DNA from 4 places in the Geobacillus sp. YHL genome. Region 2 is predicted to be linked to each of the others. Evidence: predicted binding sites of a transcription regulator. Region 2 holds the regulator's gene; each other region holds the start of a gene.
What was found. Region 2 encodes LexA, which represses DNA repair genes until DNA is damaged. Its sites were predicted from a motif close to CGAACATATGTTCG; they were not measured.
Positions count from the first base shown of each region.

Region 1: uvrB (excinuclease ABC subunit UvrB) is a predicted target of LexA. The motif match lies at 3,363-3,376, and genes of this name have one in related genera.
Region 3: addB (helicase-exonuclease AddAB subunit AddB) is a predicted target of LexA. The motif match lies at 5,015-5,028, and genes of this name have one in related genera.
Region 4: recN (DNA repair protein RecN) is a predicted target of LexA. The motif match lies at 2,882-2,895, and genes of this name have one in related genera.

Region 1 is NZ_JAEIGB010000015.1:18,158-25,730, reverse strand. It holds gene uvrA (excinuclease ABC subunit UvrA) at 1-1,299, opposite strand, end outside; gene uvrB (excinuclease ABC subunit UvrB) at 1,316-3,292, opposite strand; gene JCR24_RS12545 (CsbA family protein) at 3,542-3,766, opposite strand; gene JCR24_RS12540 (PDZ domain-containing protein) at 3,780-4,952, opposite strand; gene JCR24_RS12535 (MerR family transcriptional regulator) at 5,171-5,713, shown strand; gene JCR24_RS12530 (DUF6044 family protein) at 6,116-7,573, shown strand, end outside.
Region 2 is NZ_JAEIGB010000005.1:97,278-104,850, reverse strand. It holds gene JCR24_RS07255 (ABC transporter transmembrane domain-containing protein) at 1-1,537, opposite strand, end outside; gene JCR24_RS07250 (YneF family protein) at 1,662-1,874, opposite strand; gene sirA (sporulation inhibitor of replication protein SirA) at 1,964-2,401, opposite strand; gene tkt (transketolase) at 2,646-4,652, opposite strand; gene JCR24_RS07235 (DUF896 domain-containing protein) at 4,771-5,001, opposite strand; gene JCR24_RS07230 (YneB family resolvase-like protein) at 5,131-5,784, opposite strand; gene yneA (cell division suppressor protein YneA) at 5,804-6,109, opposite strand; gene lexA (transcriptional repressor LexA) at 6,262-6,885, shown strand; gene glnA (type I glutamate--ammonia ligase) at 6,949-7,573, opposite strand, start outside.
Region 3 is NZ_JAEIGB010000003.1:94,835-102,407, forward strand. It holds gene JCR24_RS04895 (AzlC family ABC transporter permease) at 1-99, shown strand, start outside; gene JCR24_RS04900 (AzlD domain-containing protein) at 92-397, shown strand; gene JCR24_RS04905 (SCO family protein) at 461-1,051, opposite strand; gene aceA (isocitrate lyase) at 1,244-2,530, shown strand; gene JCR24_RS04915 (hypothetical protein) at 2,691-2,885, shown strand; gene JCR24_RS04920 (competence protein ComK) at 3,006-3,539, shown strand; gene JCR24_RS04925 (TVP38/TMEM64 family protein) at 3,642-4,265, shown strand; gene lepB (signal peptidase I) at 4,262-4,810, shown strand; gene addB (helicase-exonuclease AddAB subunit AddB) at 5,069-7,573, shown strand, end outside.
Region 4 is NZ_JAEIGB010000011.1:63,735-71,307, reverse strand. It holds gene dxs (1-deoxy-D-xylulose-5-phosphate synthase) at 1-1,454, shown strand, start outside; gene JCR24_RS11215 (TlyA family RNA methyltransferase) at 1,458-2,306, shown strand; gene ahrC (transcriptional regulator AhrC/ArgR) at 2,363-2,812, shown strand; gene recN (DNA repair protein RecN) at 2,939-4,660, shown strand; gene spoIVB (SpoIVB peptidase) at 4,934-6,229, shown strand; gene spo0A (sporulation transcription factor Spo0A) at 6,615-7,433, shown strand.

The DNA of each region.
Region 1 (7,573 bases), on a different contig from region 2:
CGACATGGCGGTGACCTCGCCGATATGCTTGCCGCCGACAAGGACGGCCAGGCTTTCTTTTTTCAGCCGGTAGCCTTGGCATGTCGGACATGGTTGTTCCGCCATATACTTTTCCATCTGCTCGCGGATGTAGTCCGAGCTCGTCTCGCGATAGCGGCGTTCGACGTTCGGAATGACGCCTTCAAATGCGATGTATTGTTCGCGCACTTGTCCGAAATCATTCGTATAGCGGAAATAAATCGGCTCTCCGCCGCTGCCGTACAAAATTTTATCGAGCTGCTCTTTCGGCAAATCTCTGACCGGCACGTCCATCGGGATGCCGTAATGGCGGCACACGGCTTCGAGCAGCTGCGGGTAATATTGCGAGCTTTGCGGCTCCCACGGAGCGATGGCGTGTTCTTTTAACGTCAGCTCATCGTTCGGGATGACCAAATCGAGATCCACTTCGAGCTTCGCCCCGAGCCCGTCGCAGTCCGGGCAGGCGCCGAATGGACTGTTGAACGAAAACAGACGCGGTTCAAGCTCCCCGATCGAAAAGCCGCAGTACGGACAAGCGTGCTTTTCGCTGAACAAGAGCTCCCCCTTGCCGATCACGTCAACGACCACTTTGCCGTCGGCGAGCTTCAGCGCCGTCTCAAGCGAATCGGCAAGCCTGGCGGCGATGCCGTCTTTGATGATGATGCGGTCGACGACGACATCAATCGAATGTTTTTTGTTTTTTTCCAGCTCAATGTCCTCCGTCAACTCGCGCATCTCGCCGTCAATGCGGACGCGCACATACCCTTGTTTGCGAATATCCTCCAATGTCTTGGCGTGCGTCCCTTTTTTTCCCGAGACGATCGGCGCCAAAATTTGCATTTTCGTCCGCTCCGGGTAAGCGAGCAGCCGGTCGACCATTTGCTCGATCGTCTGCGATTGGATTTCAATGCCGTGCGTCGGGCAAATGGGGCGGCCGATGCGGGCGAACAGCAGCCGTAAATAATCGTAAATTTCCGTCACCGTGCCGACGGTTGAGCGCGGGTTGCGGCTCGTCGTTTTTTGATCGATCGAAATGGCCGGCGACAACCCTTCAATCGCATCGACGTCCGGTTTTTCCATCTGCCCTAAAAACTGGCGGGCATACGCCGACAGCGATTCGACGTAGCGGCGCTGGCCTTCCGCGTAAATCGTATCAAACGCCAGCGACGACTTCCCCGACCCGGACAGCCCGGTCAAGACGACGAGCTTGCCGCGCGGAATTTCGACGTCAATGTTTTTCAAGTTGTGGGCGCGCGCCCCTTTGACAATGATTTTATCCATTCCGTTCACCCGGCCATCACCCTTCCGCTTTCAATTCGAAAATAATATCGCGCAGTTGGGCGGCCCGCTCGAAGTCGAGCGCTTTGGCCGCCTCTTTCATTTCCGCTTCGAGCGTTCGAATCAGCTCTTCCCGCTCTTGTTTCGTCATCGTCGCCGCTGGCTTCGCCTCGTACGTCTCCGTCTCTTCCGCCGCATACGTCGCGCGGATGACGTCGCGAATCTCCTTTTTCACCGTGCGCGGCACGATGCCGTGCTTTCGGTTGTACTCTTCTTGAATCGCGCGGCGCCGCTTCGTCTCTTGAATGGCGATTTCCATCGATTTCGTCACTGTATCGGCGTACATGATCACATGGCCGTTCGCGTTGCGCGCCGCCCGGCCGATCGTCTGGATGAGCGAGCGCTCCGAGCGCAAAAACCCTTCTTTGTCGGCGTCCAAAATGGCGACAAGCGACACTTCTGGGATGTCGAGCCCTTCGCGAAGCAAGTTGATGCCGACCAGTACATCGTATTTGCCGAGCCGCAAATCGCGGATGATTTCAATGCGCTCGAGCGTCTTAATTTCCGAATGCAAATACGCCACCTTGATCCCCGCTTCTTTCAAATAATCGGTCAAATCCTCCGCCATCTTTTTCGTCAGCGTCGTCACCAACGTCCGCTCGTTCCGCTCGACGCGCTCATGAATTTCGCCGATCAAATCGTCGATTTGCCCTTTCGTCGGGCGGACGTCGATCGTTGGGTCGAGAAGCCCGGTCGGGCGGATGATTTGTTCGACAACGCCCGGGCTGTGTTCAAGCTCGTACGGCCCTGGCGTCGCCGAGACGTAAATAATTTGATTGATTTTTTGCTCGAACTCTTCAAACGTGAGCGGCCGGTTGTCAAGCGCCGACGGCAGACGGAAGCCGTGGTCGACGAGCACTTGCTTGCGCGCCCGGTCGCCGTTGTACATGCCGCGCAACTGCGGCAAGGTGACGTGCGACTCATCAACGATGATCAAAAAATCGTCCGGAAAATAGTCAAGCAAGGTGTACGGCGTCGAGCCCGGCGGCCGCAGCGCCAAATGGCGCGAGTAGTTTTCGATGCCGGAACAAAAGCCCATCTCGCGCATCATTTCAAGATCATAGCGCGTCCGCTGCTCGAGCCGCTGCGCCTCCAAGAGCTTCCCTTGCGCACGCAGTTCGGCGAGCCGCTCCTCGAGCTCTTGTTCGATGTTTTGAATGGCGAGCCGCATTTTCTCCTCGCGCGTGACAAAGTGCGATGCCGGGAAAATAGCGACATGCTCACGCTCGCCGAGCACCTCGCCGGTCAAGGCGTCCACCTCGCGGATGCGGTCGATTTCATCGCCGAAAAATTCGACGCGAATGCAATGTTCATCGCGCGACGCGGGGAAAATTTCGACGACATCGCCGCGGACGCGGAACGTGCCGCGGCGAAAATCGATGTCATTGCGGTCGTATTGGATGTCAACGAGCCTCCGCAGCAACGCGTTGCGCTCGATTTCCATCCCGACGCGCAATGAAACGACGAGCTCCCGGTATTCTTCCGGCGACCCTAAACCGTAAATGCACGACACGCTCGCAACGATAATCACGTCCCGGCGCTCAAACAAGGCTGATGTCGCCGAGTGCCGCAATTTGTCGATTTCATCGTTGATTTTCGCGTCTTTTTCAATGTACGTATCCGTCTGCGGCACATACGCTTCCGGCTGATAGTAATCGTAATAGCTGACAAAATATTCGACGGCGTTGTGCGGGAAAAACTCTTTCAGCTCGCTGTACAATTGGCCAGCGAGCGTTTTGTTGTGGGCGATGACAAGCGTCGGTTTGTTGACTTGGGCGATCACGTTCGAGATCGTAAACGTTTTGCCCGTCCCCGTCGCCCCAAGCAGCGTTTGATGCTTCACCCCGCGGCGCAGGCCGTCAACGAGCTTGGCGATCGCCTGCGGCTGATCGCCTTGCGGTTCGTATGGCGACACTAATTGAAAACGGCCCTCCACCGTTTCGCCTCCTCCTTCGTACCATCTTTCCCCATTGTATCACATCGTGATGATCCATGCATCAAAAATGCGAACTCATATTCGTACCAACCCACTCAGTGTTTTCCATCGCTTCGCACCGAAAAACGCGAAAAAGCGGACCCATTCATGCCCAAGGTCCGCGTTTTCGCTCTGTTCCGTTTCGACAATCCGAGGTTCAGCCGACGATGCCTTTTTCCAAAAACAGACGGTTGAACCGACAACGCCGCTTCATTTTTGCTTCAGATGGTCGAGCATGCGGCCGGCCCAAAGAAAGCCGGCGATCGTCGATGCAATGTCAGCAACGATTTCATGCAGCTCGTCCGTATAGCCTTTCAAGTAGGAAGCGACAAGCAGCGCCGTCGTCAACAGCACAGCGATGTACCGATTGTACGTCACCCGCGCAAACAACAGCACCAATAGGCACGGAATGATGAGTGCCGCCAAAAACCACATGATCCATTCTCCTTTACGAAACAGCTTCAGACGCTGATGCGTTCCGATCACGGACGAACAGCAGCCCGAGTTCATGATGCTCATCCTCATAGAGCGCCCCTTGGACGAAACGGACTTCGCCGTTATGTCCGACGACATCCAACTTGCAGAACGCGCGGTTGCGTTGGAGCGCCTCGTAAAACTCGGTTTCACTCCGCACCGGGGCGCCGTTTGTTTTGATGATGACTTCCCCGATCGAAAGCCCCATTTTTTCCGCTTTCGAGCCGGGAAGCACGCCGACAATCACCAAGCCGTGCGGATGGCGGGCAAAGCGGGGCGGGCGGGCGCGGTCGGCGCGATGCCCGGAAAACGCGATCCATTCGCGGCCGATGATGGCCATAGCCCCCGCCGCCACCGCCAGCGGTGGATACCATATACCGGAAGCAGCCAATAGGGCGACAACGAACGCCAGCCGAACAACAAGCCGCCCCTCCGTATGCGCCGCTTCCGCCGGCAGCATGTGCTGGCGGCGCTGGGAAAAGCCGAGAAGAAACGGCACGAGCCAAAATGAATAGCCGTCTCCCGTCGAAACGAGCGGCCACCAGGAAGCCGGAGGCAGCGCGCCGCCTGATACAGGCAACACAACCGGCACAAACCAAAGACGCTGCGTCCATTGCAGGCCGACCGTCATCCCCCGCTTGCTTTTCGCAAGCTGCGGCGAGGCCGCCTCGTTTCGCGTGCGAATGATGAGCCATCCTTCCGAAAGCAAAAGCAACGCAAGCCACACCGCCAAAGCCGGCGCCGCCGCCATGCCATCGGGAAGCCAGCGGGACAACGCGCTGCTTCGCTCCGCCAAACCGAACACGAGAAGCGCGCCGCCAACTGGATAAGCAGGCGACAACAACCGCGCTTCCATCGTCAAACTCAAGAGCACCGTCAGCACCGTCACCGCCCAAACCGCTTCCTGCGGCACCGCGATCCCGATGCCGACGGCCGCCGCCGACAACATCGCTCCAGCCATCCATCCCTTCGTCCAAAGCCCGCGCCACTCTTGCCATAGACTGTAGACGCGCACATGAAAATCGCGGCGCTCCCGCTTCACCCGCCGCCAACCGACGGCCAAAGCGAGCGCGGCGCCATAATAAAGAAGCGGCTGCCGCCAAACCGACGAGACGCCCTCAAGCCATTCCAGCCACCATGTTGCCATCCGCTTCACCCCTTGCGTCGTTCATCATTCTTTATCTTCTATTCTACCAAATGGCATGACCAATTCCCATGCCCACAGCCATCTTTTTTCGCCAATGGCGAATCTTCGCTGTTTTCCACTTTCTTTGCCGAATCAACACTAGTTTTGTCGGCTGGGAAGGATTTTCAAAGATGCAGAGGAAAAAGGATAAACAAGACGAAACAAGGAGGAGTGAAACGATGGAATTGAAAACGTCCGACGTCGCTGCTCGCCTTGGTGTATCGCCGAAAACGATCCAGCGCTGGGTGCGCAAATACGACATTCCGTTGCGGAGAAACGAGGCCGGCCACTACTTGTTTGATGAAAAAACGGTCGCCTTGCTCGAACGTGTCAAATTTGAACAAGGCGCCGCCATGGAAGCGCCGCCAGAAGCAACACCCGAAGCACCGCCGGCCTCTAGCCGTTCTTCCACAACGCCGCCAAACGTTCCCATTCACGCTCTGTTCCAAGAATATATCGAACCGGAAATGGACCGCGTCTCCTCGCGTTTGGATGAACTCGAGCAACAATTGGAACAAAAAGCGGATGATGTCGTCTCCATTCAACTGTTGCATCACCGTCAAGAAATGGAGGAAATCGCCGCCCGCCTCGCCGTGCTGGAGCAAACGGTCGCCCGTCTTGAACAGCAGTTGAACACCCGGCCCCCATCCCCGCATGAACCGCCGAAAGAAGCGAAACGAAAACGGCGCGGCTTTAGGCGCGTGATGGGGCTGTTTGCCTGACGGGTTTCATGCAGGTTGGACCGAAAAGATCGTCGCCCTTTCAAGAAAAGATGATCGATCATTTTGTGAAGGTGTTTCACGCGTATATGATGGTGGTCATAAACGGTGCACCATTGGGCGTTGGGACACTTTCTTTTTTTATGGCTGTTCACCCTAAAGTTGTCCTGGACGGTTTCCAATTATGTCTTACTCACGCGCATAAAGAAAAATCAGTCCATCCATGTTTGAGCTATATAGCGGATCCAAAAACGCCTTGCTTGTCAAGTACGTGTTGTGGTGATAAGCCTTTTTGTTTTTCTTCTTCACTACTTCTTTACGATTTTTTTATTCTCTTTTAATCGCAGCGGTTTATAATGGATCATGTTGTGCAATCTTCCCGTATGGGAAAGGAGGGCGCGCGAGATGGAACAAAGAGAACGAAAAGCGGTCGCCATCGCGTTCATCGTATTGGCTCTCTACCTTTCTCCGCTGTACATGTTAGGCGAACACGCCCATATTCGCGTGCACGACAATATGGATTCGAACATCGCTTGGTATCGCGTGCTCGTTCGCAGCGGCCAACTGTTCGGCCCAATCGATGCCGTCATTCCGCAAGTGATCAACGGCTTACCGCGCAACGCCTTCGGCACCGAATTCAGCGGCATCGTGTGGCTGCACGCTTTGTTCCCCTCCATGGTGGCATACGCGCTCAGCCAGACGATCACGAGGGTATTCGCCTTTTTGGGTATGTATTGGCTGCTCAGGCGCCACTTTTTGCCTTCACCGGAATCATGGCTCATTCGCGTCGGGGCGGCGCTTGCTTTTGCGCTGACACCGTTTTGGCCGTCCGGCATGTTAAGCACGCTCGGCATGCCGCTGGCGCTTTGGGCGTTTCTGTCGATCCGCAACGGAGAAGCGACATGGAAAGAATGGCTGGCGATCATCTTGCTTCCGTTTTACGCCAGCTTTGTGCTCGGATTTTTCTTTTTCCTCGCCGCGATGGCGGCGGTGTGGCTGTTTGACGGCGTTGTCCGCAAGCAGTGGAACAAGCGGTTTTTCGCCGCGATCGCCCTGATGACAAGCTTGTTTTTGGCCATCGAGTACCGCCTCGTGTACTCGCTTGTCTTCAGCGGCGAACCGACGAGCCGGAACGAGTTCCTCTCCTCGCGGCTCAGCTTCGTCCACTGCCTTCGGTTGACGTTGAAAAACTATGTGCTCGGCCATACGCATGTGATGACCGTCCATGGGCCGATCATCTTGCCGGTGCTTTGGGCGGCGTTTTTTCTCGTTTTGCGCCGCCGTCAGCGCGGGCCATTGGAGCGGCGCTTCCTTTTGCTGTTTTGGTTGAACATCGCCTTATCGGCTTGGTATGCGTTTTGGTTTTACAAAGGGTGGCAGCCGCTGAAAGAACGGATTTCCCTTTTGAATACGTTCAATTTCGCCCGCTTCCATTTTTTGCGGCCGATGGTCATTTACGTCGATTTTGCCTTGGCCTTGCAAATCTTAGCCAAGGAACGGACCGCATGGCGGCGCCTCGTGCCGATCGCCTTGGCGCTGCAGCTGCTTTTGCTTGGCGGGTTTAACGAGGAAATCCGCTATCGCCTCGCTGGCACGCCGTCGTTCGAGCAGTTTTATTCCGAACATTTATTTACCAAAATCAAGCAATACATCGGCAAGCCGGTATCGTCCTACCGCGTCGCCAGCGTTGGGCTTCACCCGGCCATCGCTCAATACAACGGGTTTTATACGCTCGATACGTACAACAATTTTTACCCGTTATCGTATAAGCGGAAGTTTCGCCGCATCATCGCCAAGGAATTGGACAAAAACCCGGTGCTGAAAGACTATTTCGACCATTGGGGCAACCGCGTCTATTTGTTC
Region 2 (7,573 bases):
AAATCCGCGCCTCGGTCTTCGCATCCACGGCCGACAACGCGTCATCAAAAATGAGCACTTCCGGGTCAATGAGAAGCGCCCGGGCGATTGACAGCCGCTGTTTTTGCCCACCGGATAGGGAAACGCCGCGCTCTCCGATGACCGTCTCATACCCGTCGGGAAACTGCAAAATGTCATCATGAATGTCGGCCAGCCGCGCCGCCCGTACGACCTCGTCCTCTCCGGCTTCCGGCTTGGCAAAGGCGATGTTGTCGCGGATGGAGGCAGAAAACAAGAAATGGTCTTGCGGCACGTAGCCGATCGCCGAACGGAGCGCGAAAAGCGTATAATCGCGGATGTCGCGGCCGCCGAAGCGAATCTCGCCGTCATAGCCGTCAAACTCGCGCAGCAGCAGGCGAAGCAACGTCGTTTTTCCCGCCCCCGTTTTGCCGACGACGCCAAGCGTCGCCCCACGCTTGAGCTGAAAACGAATGCCCCGAAGCGCCGGCTTCGCCTCCCCCGGATAGGCAAATTGACGAACATCATACTCAATGTCGCCTTGCGGAGCGATGTGAAGGGCATCCGGACGTTCGTTGATTTCATCTTGTTCAGCCAACAGCGCCCGCACCCGGTCGTACGAAGCACGCCCTCGCTCAACAATGTTAAACAGCCAGCCGAACGCCAACATCGGCCAAATAAGCAGGCCAAGGTAGGTCGTAAACGACACAAGCTCGCCGATCGTCAATTCGCCCGCCAAAACCATTTGGCTGCCAAACGCCACAGCGAGAAAAAATGACAGCCCAACAAGCAGCCCGATCGTCGGATCAAACAAGGCGTCAATTTTGGCGACGGCAACGTTTTTCGCCACGACGTCTTCCGATTGACGGCGAAACGCCTCGACATCGTGTTCCTCATAGCCGAACGCCTTGATGACGCGGATGCCGTTGACGCTTTCCTGCACCTTGTCGTTCAGCGACGAAAACGCCGCTTGCGCCGTTAAAAACCGACGATGGAGCATCGTCCCATAGCGGCTCGTCGCCGCCGCCATCACGGGCATCGGCAATAGGCTGATGAGCGTCAGCTTCCAGCTGATCGAAAACGCCATCGTTGCCAACACAAACCCGCCAAGCGTCACCGAGTCAACAAGCGTCAAAATGCCGCTTCCGGCCGTCTGCTGAATCGCTTGCAAATCGTTGGTTGCATGGGCCATTAAATCGCCGATCCGCTTCCGCTGGTAAAACGACGGCGACATGTTCGTAAAATGCTGATACAGCTCGTTGCGCAGCTGGCGGGCAAGCTTGACCGCCGAACCGAAAATGAAAATGCGCCAAGCGTAGCGGAGCCCGTAAAGCGCCGCCGCAACGGCGGCGAGGACGGCGATCCAGCGGATGAGCACTTCTTTTGTCATCGTGCCGTTTTTCACATGATCGACCAACAAGCCGATCACTTTCGGCGGGACTGTCTCCAAAAACGCCACGATGACAAGCACGAAAATGCCGGTGATATACGCCTTCTTTTCTTGACGGAAAAACCAAAACAAATCGCGAAACACGCGCATAAGGCCCGCCCTCCTTTCATTTGGCTGACGAACAATCGCCATATTATTGTAACAAAACTAGAAAAATTTTGAAAGAACATTTTGGCAAAATAAAAAGACACTCTCGATCGAGTGTCCGTTTCGCTTATTTCAGTTGATTGTTCATCATTTTCATCATCTGATTGATTTTCTTCTGCGACGGAGTCATGCCCATTTGCATCATCATCATGCGAATCATTTGTTCATTGATCGGCGGGTTTTTCTTCAAATAATTGATCATCGTTTTGCGGGCGACGAAAAATCCGATCGCCACCCCGGCGATGAGCGCCAGCACGCCAACGAGAATCGTACCCCACATAACAGCGATTTTCCTCCTTCTTGTTGTCTCCCTAACAGTGTACTAAACGATGCGTCATTAGACAATATTTCGCGACAAAAATCTTTTCATTACGCAAATTTTCTTCCTTGCCGAGGCGCAGACAGCCAGTAGTAATCGACAAAATCGGCGTCGACCGCCAAAAACGTCGGCGAAAGCCGAGCGAGCGCCCGCCCGATGTCCGCGGCAAGCGGCGCGCTGTCAGCGACAAGAAGCAAGCGGCGCTTTTGCACGACAAGCAACGCTTCCTCGCCGGCGTCGTTTTGCAAAACAAACATATTGCGCTCCAAATTTTTGCCGACGCGGCCGGCAAAATATTGCTTTAAGCCAAGTTCCAGGCGCGAAAATGACAGCCGTTCGGTGATAAATTCGACTTGCTTGCGGCAAATCGCCTTCAGCGGCGCTTTCGCGTATTGATGCTCACGAAGCAGTTCGACAATTTTTTCTGCCCGATGGCGGTAATGCGACGCCACATCGTCATTCAACAAATAAATCCAATAGCGGACCATGCCCCATCCCCCATTTCTGTTCATCTATTTTCTATTATAGAAAAGGAAAAGGGAAAAATATGTCTATTAACGGCAAGTTTTTTCACTAACATTGTCGATTTTTGTTTGCGATGGCCATGCGGCCGCAAACAGGCCAACAAACAAGCCTTTGCCCTCGATTCAACCCCGAAAATACTTGACCAAAGCGCAGCCATCTTTCACAAAAACAAGCTGCCCCTGCAACAACGCAAGGGCAGCTTTCCGGTTACTTGCCGAGCAGCGCTTTTGTGCGGCGGACGACGTTGTCAACCGTAAAGCCATACTCAGCCATGATTTTCTCTCCCGGAGCGGAAGCACCGAATCGGTCGATGGCCAAAATGTCGCCCTCGGCGCCAACGTAGCGCTCCCAACCGAGCGACGCGCCCATTTCAATGGCGAGCCGCTTCGTCACGGCCGGCGGAAGCACTTCATCGCGGTACGATTTGGGCTGCGCTTCGAAGCGGTCCCACGATGGCATGCTGATGACGGAGACATGGATGCCCTCAGCGGCGAGCGCTTCTTGCGCTTTGACGGCCAGACCGACTTCCGAGCCAGTCGCCAACAACAGCGCCTCCGGAGCGCCGTTTTTCGCCGGTGAAACGACGTACGCACCTTTTTTCACGCCTTCATACGCCAACTCAGCTGTTGCCGCCAACGTCGGCACATCTTGACGCGTCAAGACGAGCGCAGTCGGCTTGTCCGTCGATTCGAGCGCCAGCCGCCATGCTGCCGCCGTTTCGTTTGCGTCAGCCGGACGGATGACCGACAAGTTCGGCATCGCCCGAAGCGAAGCGAGATGTTCGATCGGCTCGTGCGTCGGCCCGTCTTCGCCGACGGCGATGCTGTCGTGCGTCAAGACGTAGATGACCGGCAAGCCCATCAGCGCCGCCAAGCGGATCGCCGGACGCAAATAGTCAGAGAACACGAAGAACGTGCCGCCGAACACTTTCAACCCGCCGTGAAGCGCCATGCCGTTCAGCGCCGCCCCCATGGCAAACTCGCGCACGCCAAACCAAATGTTGCGCCCTTCGTAGCTGTCCGGCAAGAAGTTGCCGCCGCCTTTGATGAGCGTTTTATTCGAGCTTGCCAAGTCCGCCGAACCGCCAAACAATTGCGGCACCGCTTTGGCGATGGCGTTGATCACTTCCCCGGACGATGAGCGGGTCGCCAGGCTTTTGCCCGCTTCATACACCGGCAGCGCCGCCTCCCAGCCATCCGGAAGCTTCCCTTCAATCGCCCGCTTCAGCTCGGCGGCCAGCTCCGGATGCGCCCGTTCGTACGCGGCGAACTGTTCGTTCCATTCCGCTTCTTTTTTCGCACCGGCCTCTTGCACCGTTTCTCGGAAATGGGCATATACTTCTTCCGGTACATAAAAATCTTCAGCAAACGTCCAGCGGTACGCTTCCTTCGTCAGCTTCGCCTCTTGGGCGCCGAGCGGAGCGCCGTGGACGCCGGACGTGCCCGCTTTATTTGGCGCGCCGTAGCCAATCGTCGTTTTTACTTCAATGAGCGTCGGCCGGCTGAGGTCCGCCCGCGCCTCCTCGAGCGCTTTGGCGATTTCTTCAATATTGTTGCCGTCCTCAACGCGCAAATATTGCCAGCCGTACGCTTGGAAACGTTGGGCGACGTTTTCCGAGAACGACAGGTTGAGCTCCCCGTCCAGCGAAATGTCGTTCGAGTCATACAGGACGATCAGACGGCCGAGCTTCAAGTGGCCGGCGAGTGACGCAGCTTCGCTCGCCACTCCTTCCATCAAATCGCCGTCGCCGCAAATGGCGTACGTATAATGATTGATGATCTCAAACCCGTCGCGGTTGTATGTAGCAGCCAAATGCCGTTCCGCCATGGCCATGCCGACCGCCATCGCAATCCCTTGGCCGAGCGGGCCGGTCGTCGCTTCCACGCCCGGCGTATGGCCGTATTCCGGATGGCCCGGCGTTTTGCTTCCCCATTGACGGAATTGTTTCAAATCATCCATCGATACGTCGTAGCCGCTTAAATGAAGCAAGCTGTACAATAACATCGACCCGTGCCCGGCTGACAAGACAAACCGGTCGCGGTTGAACCAGTTTGGATTCGCCGGGTTATGATTCATAAATTTCGTCCAAAGCGTGTACGCCATCGGCGCCGCGCCCATCGGCATGCCCGGGTGCCCGGATTTCGCTTTTTCGATCGCGTCAATCGACAGCGTTCGAATGGTGGTAATCGCCAACTCCTCGATTGAATGCGCCATCGTCTTCCTCCCTTTCATCAACATGGTGTCATTTACTATCATATAGAAAATCAGATTCCTTGTACAACGTTTATTTCCTCCTTCGGGACAAACGAGACGCCGTCTGTTTTTTCGCGGCTTAATGGAAGCGCCGCCGCTGGCTTTCCTTTAATTTTTTCGGCGTCACGTCGTTGCCGCTCGGGTCAATGACGGTCACTGTATGGAGCATATCGGTCATCGCCTTGCGGAACGCTTGAATGTACTCACGGCGCAGCTTCGCTTGCTCGAAGGCCTCTTCGGCCGACAAGCCGGCCGTTTTCGCTTTTTTCGCCAGTTCATTGATGCGGGCTAATTTATGTTTGGCAAGCATTGATCATCTTCTCCTATCTGCCATATTCTCACTCTGTTTTATCTTATCTGATCAACCGGGAAGATGGCAACGATGGCATCTTGGTTTCCTTTGCCCGCTCGCCGCTTTAGGGCCAGGCGCAGTACACGATCAACGCCGCCTTTGTTGCTCGTCCATATATTCCTGGTAACGCCGATGGACGGTCGCCTTGGACACCTCGTAGCCGAAGCTTCGCATCGTCGCGGCGATATCGGCAAACGTCAGTCCGCGCTCGCGCAAGCGGACGATCTCCTCAACCGGCAGATCGATTCGATCGCGCCCGGCGTTTTCGCCCCGGCGCCTTAGGTTCCGCTCCGGTCGGTAGCCGCTGGCGATGGCTCGCTGCATGCCACGCTTAATTTTGGCGTTATGTATTTTTCTTTGGTACTCCTCGACAATAGCGATGATGGATAACACCATCTCATCGGCCTCCGACAGCGGCATCTCCCCGCGGTGGCTGGCGCTGTATATTTTCACCCCTTGCTTTTTCAAGCAATGCAGCACCGCCATGCGCGCATGGCCGCGCCCAAGCCGCGTTTCATCTTGAATGAGCAGCACATCGACCTCGCCTTCCTCGCAAAGCGAAAGCAGCTCCAACACGCCGTCGCGGTCGGCTTCATAACCGCTCGCCTGCTCGGCGATCACTTTCACGACTTCAAATCCACACTCGGCCGCCAGCTGCTCGAGCTCATCTCGTTGCCTCGCGAGCGACGTTTCCTGTTCAGCTTTGTCCGTGCTGACGCGGCAGTAAATGACCGCCCTCATGGCCAATCCCTTCTTTCCATCACTGATTGACGGCCACCGAGCCGCCCTGCTTTGATTTTAACACAGGAATGACAATTTGTTCACCGGCGGCAAGACGCGGGCTCGGCAAATGGTTGACATCGACGACCCAGCGGATGAACTCATCAGGCGGCATATGGTGTTCCTGTTCGTACTGTTTTGCCAGCCCCCAAAGCGTATCGCCGGGAGCGACCGTGATCGTCACGTATTCTTTTTTATCGACCGGGCTGCTGGCGTAAACGAACCCTGCCAACACGAGCGCAAACAAAAATGAAAACAAAACATAGTGCAGCAACGTTTTCCTCATTCCCTCCCACCCTTTCTAGAATGTTTGTTCGCTTTCCTTCATTATAGCCAGGAACATTTGTTTGTGTCAATAAAAAACTCGAACTTATGTTTGTTTTTTCGTCTTCCGCATGGTATAATGAAGGCAAATGATGTGGCGAGAGGTGTGAAACAATGACGAAACTGTCAAAACGACAACAGCAAATTTTAGAGTTTATTAAACAGGAAGTAAAAACAAAAGGCTATCCTCCGTCGGTGCGGGAAATTGGGGAAGCGGTTGGACTGGCGTCAAGTTCGACGGTCCACGGGCATCTCGCGCGCCTAGAAAGCAAAGGGTACATCCGCCGCGACCCGACAAAGCCGCGCGCCATTGAAATTTTGGACAACGATATGGCCAAGGAGAGAGAAAAAGAGGAGATCATCTCGGTGCCAATCATCGGCAAGGTGACGGCCGGCCAACCGATTACAGCGGTGGAAAACATCGAAGGCTACTTTCCGCTGCCGAAGCGGCTCGCCGCCGGCGAGGAGCAGCTGTTTATGCTTGAAGTGATGGGCGACAGCATGATCGAAGCCGGCATTCTCGACGGCGACTACGTCATCGTCCGCCAGCAGTCATCGGCCAACAACGGCGACATCGTCGTCGCCATGACGGAAGACAACGAGGCGACGGTGAAGCGGTTTTTCAAGGAAAAAGACCACATCCGCCTGCAGCCGGAAAACGCCCATCTTGAGCCGATCATCGTCCGCGACTGCACGATTCTCGGCAAAGTGATCGGCGTCTATCGCCTGTTCGACTGACTCGTGCCGGCCTGCGCCCATAAAAAAGCTGCCCCGTTTTTTTCAGGGCAGCTTTTTTATGAATCAGTAGAGTTCCATATATTGGTCCAATTCCCATTGATGAACCGTTGTCCGATACATATCCCACTCAATTTCTTTCGCTTCGACGAAATGCTCGAATAAATGTTTGCCGAGCGCGTGAATCATCACTTCATCGGACTTCAAGTTTTCCAACGCTTCATGCAGCGTTGCCGGCAAATCGACAATGCCTTCTTCGAGCCGTTCTTCTTTCGTCATGACGTAAATGTTTCGATCCACTGGCGCCGGAGGAGTGAGCTTGTTGCGAATGCCGTCAAGCCCAGCGGCTAAAAGCACCGCCATGGCCAAGTATGGGTTGGCCGACGGGTCGACGCTGCGCACCTCAATGCGCGTGCTCATGCCGCGCGAAGCTGGAATGCGGATGAGCGGGCTGCGGTTGCGCGCCGACCAAGCGACGTAGCACGGCGCTTCATAGCCTGGAACAAGCCGCTTGTACGAGTTGACGGTCGGGTTCGTCACCGCCGTAAAGTTCGGCGCATGCTTCAGCACACCGGCGATAAACTGCCGCGCCGTATCGCTCAACTGCAAGTCGCCGTTCGGATCGAAAAAGGCGTTTTCACCGTTGCGGAACAGCGACAGGTTGCAATGCATTCCTGAACCGTTAATCCCA
Region 3 (7,573 bases), on a different contig from region 2:
CTTCACTTGTCGAAAGGCTGGTCGATCGTTTTGGCTACATTGTTGTCGGCCATCATCGTTCAATGGCTGACGAAGGAAGGGGGAAACGGCGGTGAATAGCACAATCGTATGGATGATCATCGGCATGGGGATCGTGACGTATTTGCCGCGCCTGTTGCCGTTTGTGTTGCTCGGTGGCGTCGAGCTGCCGTCGTTTTGGCAAGGAGTGCTGAAAAATGTGCCGTATGCGGTGCTCGGGGCGCTCATTATTCCTGACGTTTTTTTCATCCAAGATGATTTTTGGTTCGGTGTCATCGGTTTTGCGGCGGCCGTCATCACAGCTTGGCTTGGGGCCAACGTCATGATCGTCGTGTTTGCGGCGGTTGCAGCGCTCAGCCTGTATTCGTTATTTGTTTAAAAAGGGAAGCGGACATCGCTTCCTCTTTTCCTTTTGCGACAGGTATGCAAACTTGCTGCATGGTTATGACAATTCCTCCATAATCGCCTCGTATACCTCATCGACATGAAATCGAGATGTCCCCATGCCGATTTGTTTGACGACACGACCGTTGCGGCCAAGCAAGTAGGCGAGCGTTGTGTGTACGATCATGCCGTTGCCCGGGTCGCGGTATTGAAAGTGGAAGGCGTCCGCTACTTTTTTCGTGTCCGCTTCACTGCCGCGCAAAAACACCCAACCTTGTCCGTCGCTCATGACTCCAAATGCATTGGCATATGTCTGCAGCTTTTCATTCGTATCGCGCGCCGGGTCGATCGTGATCGTGATGAATTCCACCTTGCTTCCAAATACCCCGGCTTGTTTTAGGCGATCGCGCAGTTTTGCCATTTGCGCTGTCGTATTCGGACAAACATCCGGACAGTTTGTATAAATAAACTCGACAAGCCTCACTTTCGGCGGAAGGTCGCCAAACTCGTATGATTTTCCCCATGCTGTTTCCATCGTCACGTCATTTGGAAGCCGCATCGTTGATGGCTGGTAGACAGCAAAGTACAGGATGCCGACGCTGATGCCGATGATGACAAGAGAGGCAGCTAACGTATACCATTTTTTCACTATTCATCACTCCTCAATATGATCATATCAAAAAAATTAGCGAAAAAATCGCGATGTTTATGAACAATATGCGACTATTTTCCTAATTAAAAAAAGTTTCAAAAAAAGGCTTGCACTTTCGTTTTTCTGTTATATAATAAAAACGTAAATAAAAACAATGTAATATAACAAAGAGAGATGGGGGAAGGAAAAATGGCGTCATTTGCTGAACGTGTCCGGCAATTAGAAGAAAGTTGGAAAAATGAGGAGCGCTGGAAAGGGATCGTTCGTCCGTACAGCGCTGAGGATGTCATTAAACTGCGCGGCTCGCTTGACATCGAGTATACGCTCGCTCGACGCGGGGCGGAAAAATTATGGAAGCTGCTTCATACAGAGGATTACGTCGCGGCCCTTGGCGCGCTGACCGGAAATCAGGCGGTGCAGCAAGTGAAAGCAGGCTTGAAGGCGATTTATTTAAGCGGCTGGCAAGTGGCGGCCGACGCCAACCTCGCCGGACAGATGTATCCGGACCAAAGCCTGTATCCGTCCAACAGCGTTCCGCATGTCGTCAAGCGAATCAATCAAGCGTTGCAGCGCGCGGATCAAATTCAATACTTAGAAGGCAGCGGGGACGTGGACTACTTTGTGCCGATCGTCGCTGACGCTGAGGCGGGGTTCGGCGGCCAACTGAACGTCTTTGAGCTCATGAAGGCAATGATTGAAGCCGGAGCGGCTGGCGTCCATTTTGAAGACCAGCTGTCATCGGAGAAAAAATGCGGCCATTTAGGCGGCAAAGTGCTTTTGCCGACGCAAACGGCGATTCGCAACTTGATTGCGGCGCGGTTGGCCGCCGATGTCATGGGGGTTCCGACGGTGCTCATCGCACGCACCGACGCGAACGCTGCTGACTTGATCACAAGCGACATCGACCCGCGCGATCAAGCGTTTATCACTGGAGAACGGACACCGGAAGGCTTCTATCGCACAAGAGCCGGTTTGGATCAAGCGATCGCCCGCGGGCTTGCCTATGCGCCGTATGCCGACCTCATTTGGTGTGAGACGAGCGAGCCGAATTTGGATGAGGCGCGCCGGTTTGCCGAAGCGATTCATGAAAAATTCCCAGGCAAGCTGCTGGCGTACAACTGCTCGCCGTCGTTCAACTGGAAGAAAAAATTGGACGACGAAACGATCGCCAAATTCCAGCAAGAGCTCGGCAAAATGGGATACAAGTTCCAATTTGTCACTTTGGCTGGCTTCCATGCGCTCAATTACAGCATGTTCGAACTGGCGCGCGGCTACAAAGAGCGAGGCATGGCGGCGTATGCCGAGCTGCAGCAAGCGGAATTTGCCGCCGAGAAGTACGGCTACACGGCGACGCGCCATCAGCGCGAAGTCGGCACGGGCTATTTCGACGAAGTCGCCCAAGTGATCTCTGGCGGCCAATCGTCAACAGTCGCTTTGAAAGGATCGACCGAAGAAGAACAGTTTACAGCCATCTAATGCCGATCACCAACAGTTTACAGCCATCTAATGCCGATCACCAGCAAAGAGACGCCCGGCTTGGCCGGGCGTTTTTTGTTTGAGACGAAGAGCCTCCTTGCTTCCATCGCATAATAAGGAAAAAAATGACGCATCCTATGGAGTACAAGGAGGCGATGTAATGGAAAAGAATCAAGGCGATCTGCCGGAGCTGATGCCTGCCGAGTTTCGAGTCAGTACGGATCTTCATGTTGAGCAATGGTCGATGAATGAAGAGACGTATGCTGGCGACTCGGTCGGCGAGCATACCGCGTTGGAACAGGCGAATGAATATTTAGCGTCCAAAGAAATCGGCCAAACGTTCGAAAACTCCTAGAACACCCATGACGATTGTCATGGGTTTTTTTATTAGATTTTTTGCAAAATATAGAAAAAAATAACTACTGATGGTATGATAGGAGTAGTGAGCGAGTTGATTAAGGGAGGAGACGAACGGATGAAAGTCAATGAATTCATTGTATTGGAACAATTCATCGTAAGCCGTTATACGATGGCGGTTCTCCCATACTTTTTAAACAGCGATGTGTATGCGAAAGTCATTGAAGAGGACGGCGAATATATCATCAAACAAACGCCGATTGACATTATTAAACATAGTTGCGATTACTACGGAAGCAGCTTTCAAGGAAGGAAAGAAGGAACGAAAGCCGTCATTGGCATCACTCATAAAGCGCCGATCGCCATTGAACCAGCCAATGAAATTTACGTATTTCCAACCGCCTCTCCGCGTGACTCCCGCTGCGTTTGGCTCTCGCACATGCACGTTTATCGGTATGAGCCTGCCAAATATGAGCGGACCATCGTTTATTTCCGCAACGGAAAAAGCATATCCCTCGATGTTTCCTGCAAATCGTTCATCAACCAGTTATACCGAACGGCTCAACTGCGGACAAAATTATCCGAGCGGATGGAAGCGAGGGAGCGCAAACTCCAATACATATTTCGCATGCAGCAAGAAAAACAGAGTTAGCTGAACAAATTGATAAAAATGGTTTTTCCTAAAGATGAGTTCAAATTAGGCGCCTGGACGTGTAAAATAAAGATATAAACGGCATTTGAATGGGGAATAGACATGGATATGGAAACAATCAAACAATGGTTCACGCTCGACAGCATCCTTTCCCTGCTCGAACAATACCGCTCTTTCGGCGTGCTTCCCGGCATCGCAGCGACGTTGCTTGAGTCGTTTTTTCCCATTTTGCCCATGTTCGTCTTCGTGATGGCGAACGCAGCGGCGTTTGGACTATGGAAAGGGTTTCTGATCTCTTGGCTAGGCGCTTCACTTGGCTCGCTCATCGTGTTTTGGCTGACGCGGAAAGTGGGGCAGAAGCGTTTTTTTCACTTTGTCCGCCGCCACCCGAAAGTGCGGCAGTTTATGCATTGGATTGAGCGACACGGATTTGGTCCGCTGTTTTTGTTGTATTGCTTTCCGTTCACCCCATCGGCGCTTGTCAATATTGTTGCCGGACTGTCGCGCATCAGCCGCCAGCAGTTTGTATTGGCGGTGCTGCTAGGAAAGATGATCATGGTGTTTACCATCAGTTTTATCGGCTATGACTTGAAGGCGCTCATCCGTCAGCCGCTGCGCACGGCGATGATCGCCGCAGTCGTTCTGTTGCTTTGGTACGCCGGAAAACGGGTGGAAGCGCGATTTTCGTTGACGGAAGAACAAGGCGGCGAGGAGGGCGGGGAGTGACCAAGCAAAAAGAAAAACGAGGCCGCCGATGGCCATGGTTTGTTGCCGTTTGTGTTGTCGCCACGCTTCGGTTGTTCGTGTTCAGCAATTACGTGGTGGAAGGAAAATCGATGATGCCGACGCTGGAGAGCGGCAATTTGCTGATCGTCAATAAGCTTTCCTACGACATCGGGCCTATTCGCCGGTTTGACATTATCGTTTTTCACGCCAACAAAAAGGAAGATTACGTCAAGCGGGTTATCGGCCTGCCTGGCGATCGGATCGCGTACAAAAATGACATCTTGTATGTCAACGGAAAAAAAGTTGACGAACCGTATTTGCGCCCGTATAAGCAAAAGCTGCTTGACGGCAGGCTGACCGGGGATTTTACGCTTGAGGAGGTGACCGGGAAAACACGGGTGCCTCCCGGCTGCATTTTCGTTCTTGGCGACAACCGGCTTAGCAGCTGGGACAGCCGCCATTTTGGGTTTGTCAAAATCAACCAAATTGTCGGCAAGGTGGATGTTCGCTACTGGCCGTTTAAACAGTTCACCTTTCATTTTTAACCTTCATCTCGCAAGAAGCCTTCCGCTTCTATAACGAATTGAAGCTTCTTAGACCAATAAATGAGATCCTTCGAATCGGGGTTGTTCAGCCGTCCAACAAGTCGCTGACATGTCGGCTGGCTCCACAAAAAGAAACAAACGTTAACGTTTCAGATTGCCTCTATATAACCCGCGGCCGGAAGGGCGTTTTTTTCTTCCTAAAAGCGAACATACGTGCTAAAATAAAACAAATAAAGGAAACGAATGGTGGTGGATACAATGTCGCTGCGGTTTTTGCTCGGACGGTCAGGAAGTGGGAAAACGGCTGTCTGCCTCGAAGAAATTCGCCGCCAGTTGCAAGAGGATCCAAAAGGAAGGGCGATCGTCTATCTCGTTCCGGAGCAAATGACATTTCAATGCGAATACGCGTTGATACATACCGAGGGAGTGGGCGGGATGATTCGCGCCCAAGTGTTCAGCTTCACCCGTCTCGCTTGGCGCGTGCTGCAGGAAACAGGCGGCATGACCCGGTACCATATTCATGATGTTGGTGTGCAGATGATGATCCGCAAAATTATTGAGCAACGCAAACAAGAGCTGAAACTGTTTGGCCGCGCGGCGGACAAACATGGGTTTATCGAGCAGCTGAACGAAATGATCACCGAATGCAAACGGTATTGCCTGACGCCGGGCGAACTCCGCCGACATGCCAAGGCGTTCGAGGATGGGCCAAGCCAGCCGGGCCGCCGCTTGCTCGCTGACAAGTTGAGCGATGTCGCGCTTGTGTATGAGGAACTTGAGCGGAGTCTTATCGGCCACTATCTTGATTCGGAAGATTATTTGCGCTTGCTCGCTGAGCATATTCCGCGCTCAAGTTATTTGCGGGATGCCGATATTTACATCGACGGCTTTCATCATTTTGCGCCGCAAGAATATATGATCATCGAACAGCTTCTTCGCCATTGCCGGCGCGTCACCGTTTGTTTGACGATCGACCGCCCGTATGACGACGGAATGCCGGACGAACTTCATCTCTTTTATTTGCCGGCGCAAACGTACCGCCAGCTGAGGGAGTTGGCGCTAAGCAATGACATTGCGATCGAAGAGCCGATCGTGCTTTCGGCCAACCGACGCCATGAAGACAGGGCGCTCGTTCATCTTGAGGCGCAATTTCACCGACGCCCGTTGCTTCCATATGGTGCAAAGACCGATGCCGTCCATCTTTATGAGGCGTCCAATCGCCGAGCGGAAATCGAAGCGGTCGCACGCGAAATCATCCGCCTTGTCCGCGATGAAGGGGCGCGCTATCGCGACATTGCGCTGATCATCCGCCAGACGGAGGCGTACCGCGATCTGGTGAAAACGGTGTTTTTTGATTTTGGGATCCCGTATTTTATGGATGAAAAAGAACCGATGCACCACCACCCGCTCATTGAACTCGTGCGCGCTGCCTTAGAGACGGTCGTGACGCGTTGGCGATATGAAGCGGTGTTTCGGGCGGTGAAAACGGATTTGCTTTTTCCAACGGACGGCGATCTGCACATGTGGCGCGAGGCGGCCGACAAGCTCGAAAACTATGTGCTTGCTTACGGAATCAAAGGGGATAAGTGGACAAACAATGAGCGCTGGGCGTATCGGCGCTATCAGGCGCTTGACGGTTTGAACGTACCACAAACGGACGAAGAGCGGCAGTTTGAGGACATGCTCAATGAATGGCGCGAGGCGTTGGCCGCTCCGCTTCGCCGGTTGGAGCGCCGTCTGCGTCGGGCGGAGGACGGACGCGGGTTTTGTATGGCATTATATCTGTTTTTGGAAGAATTGCAGATTCCAAAAAAACTAGAGAAAATGAGCGCACAAGCGGAAGCGGACGGCCGCCTCGTTGAAGCGCGCCAGCATGAACAGGCGTGGAACGCCGTCGTCGATTTGCTTGACCAATATGTAGAAATGCTCGGGACAGAATCACTGCCGCTCGCTGAGTTTGTCAAGATTATCGAGGCTGGGCTCGATCGGTTGGAGTTCTCCCTTGTGCCGCCGGCGATGGACCAGGTGATCGTCGCTCAGCTTGATCGCTCTCGTTTAATTGACATCAAGTATGCGTTCGTCATCGGCGCCAACGATGGCGTTATTCCAGCAAAAGTGAAGGAAGACGGGCTGATGGCGGAAGTGGAGCGCGAGCAGCTGCGTGAGTTGGGAGTGGCGCTCGCCCCAGGGGGGCGGGAGCAGCTGTTTTATGACCCGTTTTTTGTCTACTTGGCACTTGTTTGTCCGAGCCGGCGGCTGTATGTTACATATCCGCTTGCTGATGGGGAAGGGAAAGCGTTGATGCCGTCGCCGCTCATCAAGCAGCTTACGGAACTGTTTCCGCATGCGCCGGTGCATCTGTGCGGCAACGACCCGTTCGACGCCCCGGCAGAAAAAGCAGAGGCGTTCGTGACCGCGCCGCGGGCGACGCAAACGTATTTGATCAGCCAGCTCCGAGCGTGGAAGCGCAACTACGGCATCGATCCGCTTTGGTGGGATGTGTATAACACGTTCATCGGCCATCGGGACTGGAAGGAGCAGGTGCGGCATGCCGTCTCCGCGCTCTTTTATACAAACGGAGCGACGCCGCTCAAAAAACAGTGGAGCCAGCGGCTGTACGGCAAAAAAATTCAGGCGAGCGTCTCGCGCATGGAGCAGTTTCAAAAATGCCCGTACGCCCATTTCGCATCGCACGGGCTGCGGTTGAAAGAGCGCAACGTTTTCCGACTTGAGGCGCCGGATGTTGGGCAATTGTTCCATGCC
Region 4 (7,573 bases), on a different contig from region 2:
TCACCGGCGGCATGGCGCTTGAGGCGCTCAACCATATCGGGCATGAGAAAACGGATATGATTGTCATCTTAAACGACAATGAAATGTCGATCGCCCCGAACGTCGGCGCGTTGCACAACATCCTCGGTCGGTTGCGCACCGCCGGCAAATACCAGTGGGTGAAAGATGAACTGGAGCTGCTGCTCAAGCGCATCCCAGCGGTTGGCGGCAAGCTGGCGGCGACGGCCGAGCGGCTGAAAGACAGCTTGAAATATTTGCTTGTCTCCGGCGTGTTTTTCGAAGAGCTCGGGTTTACGTATTTAGGCCCGGTCGACGGCCACGATTTTGAGGATTTGTTTGAGAACTTGCGCTATGCGAAGAAGATGAAAGGTCCGGTGCTTGTGCATGTCATCACGAAGAAAGGGAAAGGATACAGTCCGGCGGAAAACGACAAAGTCGGCACATGGCACGGCACAGGGCCGTACAAAATCGAAACCGGCGCTTTTGTCAAAACGAAAGAGGCCGGTCCGTCATGGAGCGCGCTTGTCAGCGAAACCGTGCGCCGGCTCGCTCGCACCGACCCGCGCATCGTCGCGATTACGCCGGCGATGCCGGTCGGCTCGAAGCTGGAAGGGTTTGCAAGCGAGTTTCCAGATCGGATGTTTGATGTTGGCATCGCCGAGCAGCACGCGACAACGCTCGCGGCTGGATTGGCGACGCAAGGGATGAAACCGTTTTTGGCCATTTATTCGACATTTTTGCAGCGCGCCTATGACCAAGTCGTCCATGATGTATGCCGGCAAAACTTAAATGTCTTTTTCGCCATTGACCGTGCTGGGTTGGTCGGGGCGGACGGCGAAACGCACCAAGGGGTGTTTGACATCGCCTTTTTGCGCCATGTGCCGAACTTGGTGTTGATGATGCCAAAAGACGAAAACGAAGGACAGCACATGGTGTACACCGCCATCCGCTACGACGACGGGCCAATCGCCATGCGTTTCCCGCGCGGCAACGGGCTTGGCGTACCGCTTGATGAGGAGCTGAAAGAAATCCCAATCGGCACGTGGGAAGTGTTGCGCGACGGCTGCGATGCGGCGATTTTGACGTTTGGCACGACGATTTCGATGGCGCTTAAGGCGGCCGACGAGCTGGCGAAAGACGGCATATCGGTGAAAGTCGTCAACGCTCGCTTTTTGAAGCCGATGGACGTGGCGATGCTTCACGAACTGCTTGAGAGCCGCCTGCCGATCTTAACGGTCGAAGAGGCGGTGCTGCAAGGCGGCTTTGGCAGTGCTGTGTTGGAGTTTGCTCATGATCATGGTTATCACGGAGCGGTCATCGAACGGATGGGCATCCCGGACCGCTTTATCGAACATGGAAGCGTCAGCGAGCTGCTCAATGAAATCGGGCTGACGTCGACCCATATCATCGACCGCATCAAAACGATGGTGCCAAGAAAACAGAAAAGGGCTTGAGACATGAAAGGAAAAAAAGAACGGCTCGATGTGCTGCTTGTCGAACGAGGGCTGGCGGAAACGCGGGAAAAGGCGAAGCGAGCGATCATGGCCGGGCTTGTCTATTCAAACGACGTTCGACTCGATAAGCCCGGGGAAAAAGTGCCGGTTGACATTCCGCTTGAGGTGAAAGGCAACCCGCTTCCGTACGTCAGCCGCGGTGGGTTGAAACTGGAAAAAGCGTTGCGCGAGTTTCATATTCGCGTGGAAAATAAAATTGTTCTTGACATCGGCGCGTCGACCGGCGGTTTCACCGACTGCGCCTTGCAGCATGGGGCGAAGCTGACGTATGCCGTCGATGTCGGCTACAACCAGCTTGCCTGGAAGCTGCGTCAAGACGAGCGCGTCGTTGTAATGGAGCGGACGAACTTCCGCTACGTGACGCCGGATCAGTTTACGAAAGGGCTGCCGGAAGTAGCTGTCATCGATGTCTCGTTTATTTCGCTGCGGCTCATTTTGCCGGTCGTCAAGACGGTCATGGTGCCGGGCGGCGATGTGATTGCTCTCGTCAAGCCGCAGTTTGAAGCCGGCAAGGAAAAGGTCGGCAAAAAAGGGATCATCCGCGATCCGAACATTCACGAGGAAGTGCTCGAATCGATCATTCAATTCGCCTGCGCGGAAGGGTTCGATGTTCTTCATTTAACGTATTCACCGATTACCGGCGGCGACGGCAATATTGAATTTTTGCTTCATGCTGCCTATCCTGGAGGAAACCGGGAGGGAGAAAACCGACTGCCAGCATCCGTCGCCGACGTGGTGAGCGAGGCGCATGCCCGATTGCGGGCGGGGAGCGTGGAGCCAAGCGGCAAATAGCGTCGGCGGGACGGACAATCTGCTCTGCACTTTGAAAAGCGGGGAGGTGGCGCAATGTGAACAAAGGGCAAAGGCATATTAAAATTCGCGAAATCATTATGAACCATGACATTGAAACGCAAGACGAGCTTGTCGACCGGCTGAGAGAAGCTGGCTTTAACGTCACCCAGGCGACCGTCTCGCGCGACATTAAAGAAATGCAGCTCGTCAAAGTGCCGATGGCCAACGGCCGCTACAAGTACAGCCTTCCGTCCGACCAGCGCTTCAATCCGTTGCAAAAGCTGAAGCGGGCGCTTGTTGATGTGTTTGTGAAGCTTGACGGAACGGGCAACTTGCTTGTGTTGCGGACGCTGCCGGGCAACGCCCATGCCGTCGGCGTCTTGCTCGACAATTTGGATTGGAACGAAATCGTCGGTACGATTTGCGGCGACGATACGTGCCTGATCATCTGCCGTACTCCGAAAGATGCGGAAAAAGTGTCCGACCAGCTGTTGTCCATGCTCTAGGCGAGGACCGGCCCAGCTTCCGTTCCACGTTCAAGGACGGAACGACAGGGCGGTCCTCGTTTGCAAATCCGAACATACGTGCTATAATCAAAAGTGGAATGAATCGGACAGGCAAGGAGTGGTGAAATGCTCGCCGAGCTGTCGATTAAAAATTTCGCCATTATCGAGTCGCTCTCGTTGTCGTTTGACAAAGGGCTGACGGTGTTAACCGGCGAAACGGGAGCCGGCAAATCGATCATCATCGACGCGATTCATTTGTTGATCGGCGGACGCGGCTCCGCTGAATTTGTCCGCTTTGGAGCGGAAAAGGCGGAAATCGAAGGGCTGTTTTTGCTTGATGATGACCGCCATCCGTGCTGGCAAAAATGCGCAGACGTTGGCATCGACGCCAGCGACGGCATGATCGTGTTGCGCCGCGATATTTTCGCCAACGGCAAAAGCGTCTGCCGCATTAACGGCAAGCTCGTCACGACGGCGGTGCTGCGCGACATCGGGGCGACGCTTGTTGATATTCACGGCCAGCATGAACATCAAGAACTGATGGATCCGTCCCGCCATCTGCCGCTTTTAGACGAGTTCGGCGGCCTAGAGGCGGCAGAGGCGCTTGCTCGCTACCGCGCCGTCTATGAGCGGTATGAGGAGCTCGGAAACAAATTGAAAAAGCTGAGCGAAAATGAACAGCAAATGGCGCACCGGCTTGATTTGCTGACGTTTCAGCTGCGTGAAATCGAGCAGGCGGCGCTCGAGCCGGGCGAGGACGAGCGGCTGATGGAGGAAAAAGTTCGCATCGTCAATTTTCAAAAAATTTATACCGCTCTGCAGAAAAGCTATGAGGCCCTCTCCGGAGAGGGACGCGGGCTTGATTCCATCGGGGAGGCGATGCGCCATCTCGATGACGTCGCAGGCATGGATGCAGCGCTCAAAGATGCGCATGAAACGACGGCGAACTGCTACTATTTGCTCGAGGAAGTCATGTACAAGCTGCGCGATCAAATTGAGGAGATGGAATACGACCCAGAGCGGCTCGATGCCATTGAAAGCCGTCTCGCGGAAATCGGGCAGCTCAAACGAAAATACGGGGCGACGATCGCCGATATTTTGCACTATGCCGAGACGATCGCCGAGGAAATCGAGACAATCGAAAATCGCGAAACGCATGTGCATGAGCTTAAGCAGCAGCTCGCTCTGGTGACGGACGAGTTGCTCACGGAGGCGAAAAACGTCACCGCTGTTCGGCAAACATATGCCCGGCGCCTGATTGAGCGCATTCATCAAGAACTGAAAGACTTGTACATGGACAAAACGAAATTTGACATCGTATTTGCCAAGCGCGAAGGATCGCTTGACGCCCCCTTGGTCGACGGCGTGCCGGTTAGGTTCCAAGAAGATGGCATCGATGTCGTCGAGTTTTACATTTCGACGAACGTCGGCGAGCCGTTAAAACCGCTCGTCAAAGTCGCTTCCGGCGGCGAGCTGTCGCGCATTATGCTGGCGTTGAAAACGATTTTTTCCAAACATCAAGGAGTGACGTCGATTGTTTTTGATGAGGTCGACACCGGTGTCAGCGGACGCGTCGCCCAGGCAATGGCGGAAAAAATTTACCGCATCGCCAGCCAGTCGCAAGTGCTTTGCATTTCCCATCTGCCGCAAGTCGCTGCGATGGCGGACACGCACTTGTTGATCGCCAAAGAGACGGATGGGGAACGGACGAAAACAGTCGTGAGGAAGCTCAATGAGGAGGAGAAAGTGAAAGAAATCGGGCGGATGATTTCCGGCGTCGAGATGACGGAATTGACGAAACGGCATGCCAAAGAGCTGTTGGAACTGGCGGCGAAAATGAAACATTGATTCCTGTTTCCCCTGTTCGTCGAGGGGAGGCGCATCCCTCTCAAAGCGGGCCGATTCCGCCTGCCTGTTCTGCCTTGGCGCCCGCTTTCCTTAAGAGAACTACGGTGTTTCATAAAGATAAGCAAAAAGCCGCGCGGCTGTCCGGATGCAAGTCCATCCAATTCCGGGCAGCTTTTTTATCGACAGGGCGATTATATTTTCCCCGGTTCAGGCAAAATTAAAACTGTAACCGTTTTTGCATGGTGTAGGCGGGAGCGAGGAGAGTGGACGACATTGAATAAAGAAACGGCGCGAAAAATCGCAGGAGTGCTTCTCCTTGGTATATTGACGGCCATCGCCTTTTCCAAACCGATGAAGGAATATTGGCAAATTCCGAAGCAGCTTGTCCTGTTTGAAGGCGATGCGGTTGAATTTCCTGCCGCTTCCCTTCCCGTGCAAGCGGCCGTCAATGACCGAAACGCTCCCGAAACGCTCAATATTGAGCGAAAAAACGGTTCTCTGTCTGTAAAGGCGAAACGCCGCGGACATGAAACGATGATGTTGCAGGTTGCCGGAATGCCGATCAAGCAAGTGGATGTCAACGTGCTGCCGACGCTCAAAGTCATTCCCGGCGGACAATCGATCGGCGTCAAGCTCAATACCGTCGGCGTTCTTGTCGTCGGTTACCACCTTGTCGAAACCGAAAACGGGAAAAAATCGCCGGGAGAGGCAGCCGGCATTCAAGTCGGCGACATCATTATCGGCATTAACGGCCAAAAAATCGAAAACATGAGCGACCTTTCCCCTTTCATCGAGGAGGCCGGCAAAACGGGAAAACCGCTTCATCTAAAAATTCTGCGCGATCAGCACTCCATGACGGTGAAGCTCGTTCCGCTGAGAGACAAGCATGACGATGTGTACCGCATCGGCCTGTACATTCGCGATTCGGCCGCCGGCATCGGGACGATGACATTTTACGACCCCAAATCAAAAACATATGGCGCACTTGGCCATGTCATCTCTGACATGGATACGAAAAAGCCGATTGTCGTGCAAAACGGGCAAATTATGCGCTCGACCGTCACATCGATCGAAAAAGGGACGAGCGGCAATCCAGGTGAAAAATTAGCGCGCTTTTCCGACGGCGAAGAAGTGATCGGCACGATCACCACCAACAGCCCGTTTGGCATTTTCGGCAAGCTGATCAAACCACTGCCGGACAGCCCATTCACGAAACCGATTCCGATCGCTTTGGCCAGCCAGGTGAAAGAAGGACCGGCAAAAATATTGACAGTGGTCGAAAACGACAAGGTGGAGCAATTTGATGTTGAAATTGTCAGCAACGTTCCACAAAAGTTTCCAGCCACAAAAGGACTCGTCATCCGCGTCACCGATCCGCGCCTGCTCAAGAAAACGGGCGGCATCGTTCAAGGCATGAGCGGCAGCCCGATCATTCAAGACGGCAAACTTGTCGGTGCGGTGACGCATGTGTTTGTCAACGATCCGACATCGGGATACGGCGTCCATATTGAATGGATGCTGCAAGAGGCAGGCATCGATCTATACGGCAAACAAAAGAAAGCGAGCTGACAAAGTCGGCTCGCTTTTTCCCGGCAGCCAACATTCGATTCTTGTGTATATTTGGTGAAATGACGAGTGATGATTTGGTCACCATTCATCTCTTCCTGATCATCCCAAGGTCAATGTTTCGAAATGCTGTGAGCGGCTTGATTGATTCCGCCATATTTGGTTAGGCTGCCACTAAAAATTTTTCAAAAAAGGCGGCAAAAATTTTGCCGGTTTGGCATAGATATTTGGTGAAACATCCGTTAAAATGAAATGTGTAAAGATTTTTCGACAAACGCATCGCTGGTGAAAACGAATATTGTCTAATGAGCTCGTTTTTTGTTATAATCTTTATTTTTTGAAAAATAAAAGGATTTTTTGCCGCTGTTGTCGAATGTACGTTAATGGAATGTTACATAGCAAGAAAAAGTGGGGGAGGACGATCGTTTTGAGCATTAAGGTGTGCATTGCCGATGATAACCGCGAATTGGTGACATTGCTTGACGAATATATCTCGAGTCAGCCGGACATGGAAGTGATTGGCACGGCGTATAACGGCCAAGATTGCCTTCATATGCTCGAGGAAAAGCGGCCGGATATTTTGCTTCTGGACATCATTATGCCGCACTTGGATGGGTTAGCTGTGCTTGAGAAAGTCCGCGCAGGTTGTGAGCATCAGCCGAGCGTCATTATGCTGACGGCGTTCGGCCAGGAGGATGTCACGAAAAAGGCAGTGGAACTCGGCGCTTCCTACTTCATTTTAAAACCGTTCGACATGGAGAATTTGGTCCATCACATTCGGCAGATTCATGGCAAAACGGCGCCGATGGTCAGAAAAACCGGCTCTGCCTACCAGGCGCGCGACAACAAACCGAAAAATTTGGATGCGAGCATTACGAGCATCATCCATGAAATCGGCGTCCCGGCGCATATTAAAGGCTATCTGTACTTGCGCGAAGCGATCGCGATGGTGTACCACGACATCGAACTGCTCGGCTCCATCACGAAAGTGCTCTATCCGGACATCGCGAAAAAATACAACACGACGGCCAGCCGCGTCGAGCGCGCCATTCGCCATGCGATCGAAGTCGCTTGGAGCCGCGGCAACCTCGAATCGATTTCCTCGCTGTTCGGCTATACGGTGAGCGTCTCGAAGGCAAAGCCGACAAACTCGGAATTCATCGCCATGGTGGCCGATAAGCTCCGGCTTGAGCATAAAGCATCGTAACGGAAAACGAATGATAGCCAAAGCGGCAAGACGCTCCGCAATCGGGGGCGTCTTTTTTGCCGTTTGGCGGCTTGCTGGAACGAAAAAAGGGGGAACGTGGCTTGCGCCGGTGTGGTGCACAGAGGCGGCTTTACCGCCAA